DNA from 3 places in the Staphylococcus nepalensis genome. Region 1 is predicted to be linked to each of the others. Evidence: predicted binding sites of a transcription regulator. Region 1 holds the regulator's gene; each other region holds the start of a gene.
What was found. The regulator NrdR, encoded in region 1, represses ribonucleotide reductase genes. The targets are predictions, from matches to a motif close to AACACNATATATNGTGTT.

Region 1 (3,299 bases):
GGAGAACGGTATAATGGTCGATAATCATAAAATTAAGCTTGTAGCTGATAGAAACCCAGAAAATTTACCTTGGAAAGCACTAGATATCGACGTTGTAATTGAAGCTACAGGTAAATTCAACCATGGGGATAAAGCTATCGCACATATTAAAGCTGGCGCTAAAAAAGTATTGTTAACAGGGCCTTCTAAAGGCGGTGCTGTGCAAATGATAGTTAAAGGTGTTAATGATGACCAATTAGATATCGAAAAATACGATATCTTTAGCAACGCCTCATGCACAACAAATTGTATCGGACCTGTAGCTAAGGTATTAAATGACCAATTTGGTATTCAAAATGGTTTAATGACAACTGTTCATGCTATTACTAATGACCAAAACAACATTGATAATCCACATAAAGATTTAAGACGTGCACGTTCATGCAATGAAAGCATCATTCCAACTTCCACAGGAGCTGCAAAAGCACTTAAAGAAGTATTACCTGAATTAGAAGGTAAACTACATGGCATGGCGTTAAGAGTGCCAACTAAAAATGTATCTTTAGTAGATTTAGTAGTGGATTTAGATACTTCAGTAACAGCCGAAGAAGTTAACGAAGCATTTAAAAACCACCCGTTAGACCATGTGATTGCAACTGAAGATGCACCGCTTGTATCAATGGACTTTAATACAAACCCACATTCAGCAATTATTGATACGCAAAGTACGATGGTAATGGGCGATAACAAAGTAAAAGTGATTGCTTGGTATGACAATGAATGGGGATACTCAAACAGAGTGGTTGATGTGGCCGAAGAAATTGGTCAGTTATTAAAAAATAATATTTCAACCGTAGCACATTAATACCTTATTTAATAAACACAAAATATAACATTATCTAAATTAATTGATTATGAATGAATATTTATTTATTATTGAAGATAATACAAAACTCCTTTTAAAGTAAGAACAGATATCTTACATTAAAAGGAGTTTTTATTTTCAAATATTTATTATAAACGAAATGCTTTTTAAAACTAATTGCTGAATTGTGTAATAGCAATCTTTTGTGCCTTAAAGATTTGTAGTATAATGTAAGGTAATCAAATTGAGAGGGTGGTAATTCGATGAAATGCCCGAAATGTAGTTCAACGCACTCTCGCGTTGTAGATTCACGACATGCTGATGAAGTAAATGCGATTCGACGTAGAAGAGAATGTGAACAATGTAGCACAAGGTTCACTACGTTCGAACATATTGAAAAACGACCGCTAATCGTTGTGAAAAAAGACGGTACACGAGAACAATTTTTACGTGAAAAAATATTAAATGGTTTAGTGCGTTCATGTGAGAAGAGACCAGTACGCTATCAACAGTTAGAAGATATTACAAATAATGTAGAATGGAAATTGCGAGATGAAGGACATGCAGAAATTTCTTCTAGAGAAATAGGAGAACATGTGATGAATTTATTAATGCATGTCGATCAAGTATCTTACGTACGCTTTGCGTCAGTTTATAAAGAATTTAAAGATGTTGATCAATTATTGCAATCAATGCAAGGGATTTTAGCAGAGAATAAACGGAGTGATTCTTAAATGGGATTACAGCCCTATGATTATGGTTTGAGGCCACATGACGATTTCCATGTCATACGCCGGTTTTATCTAAATCATAAACATTTAGAAATACTAAATAGATTATTTACGCCCATGATAGGATCAAAGGCGATTGGTTTATACCATTATTTAAACCAGTTTGTTGAATTTAAACAAGATATGGTATTGACACATTATATTATCATGAGTGAATTGAAGATAAATTTACTTGAATTTAGAAAAGAAATGGATTTGTTAGAGGGCATAGGATTAGTAAAATCTTATGTTAACCATAATCAGCAACATTCTTCTTTTGTATATCAATTAATTCAACCGCCATCATCTCAGCAATTTTTCAATGACCCTATGCTGTCAGTATATTTATATAGCGAGGTCAGTAAACAACGCTATTTTCAATTAAAGGCACATTTTGAGGATTACGTGTCTATCGATTTAGACCAGTACCAAGATGTCACACGTACTTTTACTGATGTTTTTAAAGTGCCTAATAAATCAATGACTGTAGATACACAACAGATTGAAAGTGAAGAGGCGTATGGTGGTATGGATTTATCACATGTGCACTTTGATTTTGAAACACTATATGATTTATTACAAAACCATTTTATCAGTACAAAGATTATTAATCATGAAGCGAAAATGCTGATAACGCAAATTGCAACTTTATATGGTTTAACACCAGAAGCCATGAAACGTATTATTTTGAAATCAATTACGAGTGCGCAAACACTCTCTTTTGAAGAATTGCGTAAACATGCAAGAACGTACTATCTTATTGAGCATGAACAACAGTTGCCGAAACTGAATGCTCAAGAAACAAACTATCATAATAATGAAAATAGTGGGGAAAATATACAACCATCTGATGCATCTAACAATTGGTTAAAGCAATTAGATGAAACGAGTCCAATTGATATGCTTGCATCTTGGTCTGAATCTGAACCGACAACACAGCAAAAATACATGATTGAAGAATTGATTGAGAGAGAACAGTTGCCATTTGGTGTGATTAATATACTTTTACAATTCGTGATGTTAAAAGAAGATATGAAACTTCCTAAATCATATATTTTTGAAATTGCATCAAATTGGAAGAAAAAGGGAATTAAGACGGCAGAACAGGCTTATCATTACGCGAAGAAGGTAAATCAACCCAAAGACACTCACTCCAATCAAGTTACAAAGGGTAAATATAAACCTAAACAACTTGTTTCTAGAGAAATGACACCGAAATGGTTAGAAGAACGTGATAACAAAGCTTCTAATTCACAAACTTCAGATAATAATGTAAATGCTGATGAAGATGAAACATTAAAAAGAGATCGTGAAGCGTTATTAAAACGATTAAATAGCAAGAGAGAGGAGGAATAATATATGAAGTCTTTCAATCATATTATGGGTGATTCTAAAGATTTAAGTAAACGAATTGAAAAGATTAAAAAAGATGTCATAAACGATCCTGACGTAAAAACATTTTTAGAATTACACCAATCTGAAGTAACAAACGCAATGATCGACCAAGATTTAAATATTTTGCAAGAATATAAAGACCAAGAAAAACATTATGACGGCCACGATTTTAAAGACTGTCCTAACTTTGTTAAAGGTCATATTCCAGAATTATACGTAGAAAATCAACATATCAAGATTCGTTACCTTCCTTGTCCTTGTAAAATAAAATATGACGAAGAGAAATTTAA
Region 2 (3,299 bases), 1.0 Mb from region 1:
ATGCCTGTATGCACTGAGTCTTTAAACTTCCCTGATTCCATAACGTTAACAATATTTAAAGAACCTAAGTTACATGAAATATCACGTTTAATTTCATCTTCCATACCATAGTCATTAATGATAGAAGTTTCTTGTAATTGGAAAATTTCAGTACATAAGTTGCTCATTTTAATTTGACCAATATTAGAGTTTGGGTGCACTTTATTAGCATTGTCTTTAAACATTAAATATGGATACCCAGATTGTAGTTGTGTTTGAGCAATCATATTTAACATTTCACGAGCATCTTTTTTCTTTTTATCAACATTTGGATTAGCAACTAAATCATCATAATATTCATCTAAATTAATATCATCTAGTGTAACACCGTACTCATTGTAAACTGTATGCGGCGCGAACATATGAAAATCTTTACCTTCTTTAGCTAAGTCAAAGAATTTTGAAGGTACGATTAATCCAGTAGAAATCGTTGATAAACGTAAGTCTTCATCTGCGTTCACTTTTTTAGTATCTAAAAATTCTTCAACATCGTAGTGGAAGATATTTAAATATACAGCACCCGCACCGGGACGTTGGCCTAATTGATCTGCATAACTAAAGCCGCCTTCAAGAGATTTTGCAACTGGTAAGACACCTTTGGCTACGCCTTTAATGCCTTTAATCGCTTCACCTCTTGCACGTAATTTAGATAAGTTAATCGCAACGCCGCCACCAATTTTACTCAATTGTTTAGCTGTGGAATCGATAAAGTTAATTGAATTTAAACTATCATCTACTTCCAATAAGAAACATGATACGAGTTCACCACGACGCGCACGACCAGCATTTAAAAATGTAGGTGTTGCTGGTTGATAACGTTGTTCAATCATAGCTGAAATAAGTTGTCTAGCTGTAGGTTTATGTCCATTTGCTAAATAAAGCGCGACAATGACAACATGTTGCTTGTAATCTTCTAAGAATTGAGATTTGTCATTTGTTCTTAATGCATAATCTTTAAAGAATTTACTAGCTGACATATAGCTTGCAAAACGAAACGGGATACTTTTAGCATAATCTGTAATTTCCACCAAATCTGCTTCAGCGTATTTTTCGAAAACATCAAAATAAAAGTCATTATCTACAAGATAACGAAGGCGTTCAATTTCACTATCAAAATAAATTGTTTTATCTTGAATTTCTTCTAAATAAACTGCTAACGCTTCTTGATCTTTTTCTAAATTAAAGAAACCATTCTCTTTACGCTTTGTAACCTCATTATTTAATTCAATATGATTGTATTTCTTCTCGTCCATAATCTTCATTGAAATTACCCACCTTCTCTTTAAATTCATTTACATCATTTGCTGTACCTTGTACTTCAAACTTCAATAGCAATGGAACTTGATAGCGTTCCGAAATAGATCGTCCAGCTTTCGCGAAATTTTGTCCCCAGTTACGATTTCCGCTTGCTGCAACAGCTTTTAATAAATCTTCATTTACATCTAAAAATGATTGAACTGGTTGGGGCACTTCACCAAATCCTATTGTCCCAGTGACCAAAACGAATGGCTCCTCTATTCTCTCAGAACAATTATTCTGCGTGAGTTCCATAACGTCAGTTAGTTCAGTTCGTTTAATAAATCTACGCACGTTGCCGGAAAATGAAAAATATACCACTTTCATTGGATCACCTTCTTTCTAAATAGACATATGTAAAATGGAAAATCGAAAGGCTTTCGAGGTATAATATTAATATGTTTTAAATGATTGAAGTAACCACTATATATAGTAACTTTTAATTCTATTAAGCAGGTATGTAAAAACTCAACATTTAAGTATTAATGCCTTATTTGTCATTATTCAAAGCCTAAAACTGTGTGATTTTACTTTAAATTTGATTTATTATAAATAAATTGACTGTCTATTGAAACACAATATATAGTGTTTCGTCTCTAATAGTAATACTATATTATGTGTTTCATTATACATAACTCATCGACTGATTAAAAGCCTTTAATTTATGACAAAATGATGAAAAGAGAATGAAAATGGCACCAATTCAACCTTAAAATCATTTTTTCATTGTTCAAAAATTTTTTTATCATTTTTAGAGTCACAATGCTTGCTTTTTTCAATTCTTCTGTAGCCCTTGATGTACGCACGTTGATCCATTCAATGTGGTATATTGCGTTTTATATATTTTATTTTTTAATTGATGATACTTTTAAATAGCTTCGAGCTTTTTTCTCATTTCAACCTCAACAAAAGAACGTTTGTTCGTATTAGTAGCGTATTATATTTTTTCTCTCGTTTCAAGCATATATACATAATCTAATTAACTATGCTAATATAGATACGTTAAATTATTAAAATTGAGGCGATATATGTGAATCCAAAAATGAAAGGTATTATTGCTATTCTAATTTCTGCAATTGGCTTTAGCTTTATGTCTGTTTTTTTTAGATTAGCTGGAGATCTCCCTGTCTTTCAGAAGTCATTGGCTAGAAATTTAGTTGCAATGTTTATACCTTTATATTTTATTTTTAAATACAAACAACCGCTTTTTGGTAAATTAAGTAGCCAACCATTATTAATTTCTCGTTCTGCACTAGGATTAATTGGCGTACTATTAAATATATATGCAATTGACCATATGATTTTAAGTGATGCAGATACTTTAATGAAATTAAATCCTTTTTGGACTATTCTACTTAGTTTAATTTTCTTAAATGAAAAAGTTCGAAACTATCAATTTATTGCAATGATTGTAGCCATTTTTGGTATGTTATTCGTTGTAAAACCAGAATTTTCTTCATCAATGATACCAGCTATTGGTGGGTTATTCTCAGGTATTTTTGCTGCAAGTGCTTATACGTGTGTTCGCGCATTAAGTAATAGAGAAGCACCTTATACAATTGTATTTTACTTTTCATTCTTTTCTATTATAGTGCTCATTCCATTTACAATGTTCACATTCGAACCAATGTCTACTATGCAAGTCATTTATTTGATAGGCGCTGGACTAGCGGCGGCAGCTGGCCAAATTGGTATTACCTTAGCATATAGTTTCGCGCCAGCTAAAGATATTTCAATATTTACGTATGCGTCTATTATCTTCACAGCATTATTTGGCTTTATTTTATTCGGAGAATCTCCAGATTTCTATGCCATTCTAGGTTACGCTATTATCATAGGTGCAAGTTATTACATGTTTGAAAAAGCAAGACGTCAACCATTAACAATTCAAAAAAAAGAACAAAAATCTAAATATTAAAGGAGCGCGTATTATGTCTGAAGGACGCAATCAAGAAGATTTAACT
Region 3 (3,299 bases), 1.0 Mb from region 1:
GTCATTGGGTTTATAGTTATGTCAATTATGGAAGAAAAGAAAAGAAACAAAAGAGAACAAGAGAATAAAGGTGAAAATAACATAAGTAATGAAAATAAAAACGAAAAAGAAGATAGTAATAACGGCAAATAAAATAATTTTCAAGGTTATAATCGTAAACTATAAGAAGTTATTAAATGATAAGTGTATAAATTAATTTATACACGAAACTTTAAAAATTTAGGTATCATTATAGGAGCAAAAGTAGGGAATCATATTTTAATTTTCTGATTTCTATTTCGCTCCTAATTTTAATAGTAATGTATAAATGCTTAGTACTATTAAATGGCGGCGCCTATTTATAAATAAAACATTTGATGCATTTTTAACAAAAATAGATATGACTCATGTATAATTTTTCTTAAAGGGGAGTGTTCTACCATGAGTGAAATGTTATACATATTGCGAACTGTGTTGCTACCTATTTTTATAATGATTATACTGGGGTTTGTCTTACAGAAAAAATTCACCCTAGATTTAAAAACATTAGCAAAATTGAATATATATGTGTTTGTACCGGGTTTTATTTTTGTTAAGTTTTATAAGACGAATTTTGAAATACATTTATTATTATATATAGTAGCTTTTTTCATTATATACATATTTATTCTTTTTTTAGTTGGTAAAATTTTAACTTTATTTAAAAAGAGAGATAAAGGTGAAGCTACAACACTAACGAATAGTGTATTATTTTTTAACTCTGGCAATTATGGGGTGCCAGTTAACGATTTAGTGTTCAAAGGGGATCCATTGGCAATGTCAGTACAAGTAATCGTACTGTCATTACAAAATATTTTCACCTTTTCTTACGGTATATTTGCGATTCAGTCTGCCCAAATTGGTAAACTCAAAGCTATGTTAGGCTATTTCAAAATGCCAGTGCTTTACGCTTTACTATTTGCAATTACTTTAAATTATGCTGATGTGCCCGTACCGGAATTTATTTGGACACCAGCTAATTACGTGGCTGATGCAATGATTGCAATTGCTTTAATTATGCTTGGTGCACAGATTGCTAATATCAATTTCAGTCTCAAATGGCCATCGACCTATGTTTTTATATTTGTGAGATTAGTAGTTGGTCCTATAATAGCATTTATAATTATTAAAATTATGGGTATAGAAGGCATTATTGCACAAACACTATTTATTGCTTCTGCAATGCCAACATCAGTAAATAGTTCTGTTATTGCCCAAGAATATGATAATTATCCAGAATTAGCAGCAGAACTTGTCTTTTTATCTACTTTATTAAGTTCCATTACTGTAGTTGTTGTCATCTATGCTTCCCAAATATTATTCTAGATTAATATTTGAATTTATTATTATTTTCATGTTATTAGTCAAAGAACCTGGGACAAGTTAATGTCTCAGGTTTTTTATGATATTAATAATAGATAACTAATATGATTAATGTATAATTTTTTTAAATAAAAATTAATGTTCGAAAATTCTTAACAAAGTTGTGACGGATTTGTTAATTGACTTCTTTTGAATTGAAACACTATATATTGTGTCTTAGATTATAAATTAAATACAATATATAGAAAAGAGGGGCAAAATGAATAAAATTGAACAGGATTTAACAAATCTTATTACAAAAGATCCTACAGTGATAAATGAAAATGCAAATAAAGATAGTGCTACATTTTCTACTATGAGAGATTTAACAGCAGGTGTTGTTTCGAAGTCATACGCCTTAGACTATTTATTACCAAAACATGTAGCAGAAGCACATACAAATGGGGATATACATTTCCATGATTTGGATTACCATCCATTTCAACCACTTACAAATTGCTGCTTAATTGATGCTGAAAGTATGTTGAAAAATGGTTTTCAAATAGGAAATGCTTCTGTGACCTCACCAAAATCGATTCAAACTGCTTCAGCGCAGTTGGTGCAAATTATTGCGAATGTCTCTAGTAGCCAATACGGTGGTTGCACAATTGATAGAGTGGATGAACTATTAAGCTGCTACGCTAAATATAATGAAATAAAACATCGTAAATTAGCAGCGCAATTTGTCGAAAAAGAGCATATAGAAACGTATATTGATTATCAAATTACACAAGATATCGATGATGCTATTGAAAGTTTGGAGTACGAGATTAATACACTTTACACTTCAAATGGCCAAACGCCATTTGTCACGCTCGGTTTTGGATTAGGCACAGATCGATATAGTCGAAAGATTCAACGAGCGATATTACAAACACGTATTAAAGGGCTCGGTAAAGATCGAATTACTGCCATTTTTCCTAAGTTAGTATTTTCTATTAAAAAAGGCATTAATTATAGTAAAGACGATCCGAATTACGATATTAAACAATTAGCATTAGAATGTTCTACAAAAAGAATGTATCCGGATATATTAAATTACGATAAAACGGTAGAAATATTAGGTGATTTTAAAGCACCAATGGGCTGTCGTTCATTTTTACCACTTTGGAAAAATGTAGATGGTGAAGGAGAGAATAATGGTAGATGTAATTTGGGGGTAGTGACGCTTAACATACCTAGAATCGCTTTAGAGTCAAAAGGTAATATGGAATCTTTTTGGAAATTATTTCATGAACGCATGCAAGTGATGCACGATGCACTAGTTTATAGGATTGAACGTTTAGAACAAGCAACTCCAGACAATGCACCCATATTATATAAAAATGGCGCCTTTAAACATCGTTTGACCGATGAAGATAGTGTGATGTCCTTATTTAAAGGTAAACGCGCAACGCTTTCAATAGGCTATATTGGTTTGTATGAAGCCGCTATTGTATTTTATGGCGCTAATTGGGAAAAAACATCTAAAGGAAAAGCCTTTACATTAGATATATTAAAAGCGATGAAAGTCTATCAACTCAAATGGACTGAAATATATGATATTTGGTTTAGCATATACAGTACGCCAAGTGAATCGTTAACAGACCGTTTTTGTAGATTAGATAGGGAAAAATTTGGAAATATAGCAGATATTACAAGTAAAGGATATTATCAAAATTCATTCCACTATGATGTTCGAAAAGACATAACACCTTTTGAGAAAATTGATTTTGAAAAAGATTATCCTTTTTATGCTAGTGGAGGTTATATACATTATTGTGAATACCCAAAATTAACACACAATATAAAAGCACTAGAAGCAGTATGGGATTACTCATACGATAAAATTAGCTATTTAGGTACAAATATTCCTATAGATCATTGTCGTTTATGTGATTTCAAAGGTGATTTTAAAACTACTAAAACTGGATATCAAT

Region 2: the regulator NrdR is predicted to act here: its motif matches at 1,908-1,925, upstream of nrdI (class Ib ribonucleoside-diphosphate reductase assembly flavoprotein NrdI).
Region 3: the regulator NrdR is predicted to act here: its motif matches at 1,540-1,557, upstream of nrdD (anaerobic ribonucleoside-triphosphate reductase).

The regions. Positions count from the first base shown of each region.
Region 1 covers NZ_CP017466.1:1,358,503-1,361,801, forward strand. The annotation lists gene gap (type I glyceraldehyde-3-phosphate dehydrogenase) at 1-844, shown strand, start outside; gene nrdR (transcriptional regulator NrdR) at 1,108-1,578, shown strand; gene BJG89_RS06395 (replicative helicase loading/DNA remodeling protein DnaB) at 1,579-2,970, shown strand; gene dnaI (primosomal protein DnaI) at 2,974-3,299, shown strand, end outside.
Region 2 covers NZ_CP017466.1:2,373,999-2,377,297, forward strand. The annotation lists gene nrdE (class 1b ribonucleoside-diphosphate reductase subunit alpha) at 1-1,301, opposite strand, end outside; gene nrdI (class Ib ribonucleoside-diphosphate reductase assembly flavoprotein NrdI) at 1,264-1,662, opposite strand; gene BJG89_RS11400 (DMT family transporter) at 2,366-3,253, shown strand; gene queF (preQ(1) synthase) at 3,267-3,299, shown strand, end outside.
Region 3 covers NZ_CP017466.1:330,967-334,265, forward strand. The annotation lists gene BJG89_RS14445 (hypothetical protein) at 1-132, shown strand, start outside; gene BJG89_RS01460 (AEC family transporter) at 421-1,344, shown strand; gene nrdD (anaerobic ribonucleoside-triphosphate reductase) at 1,601-3,299, shown strand, end outside.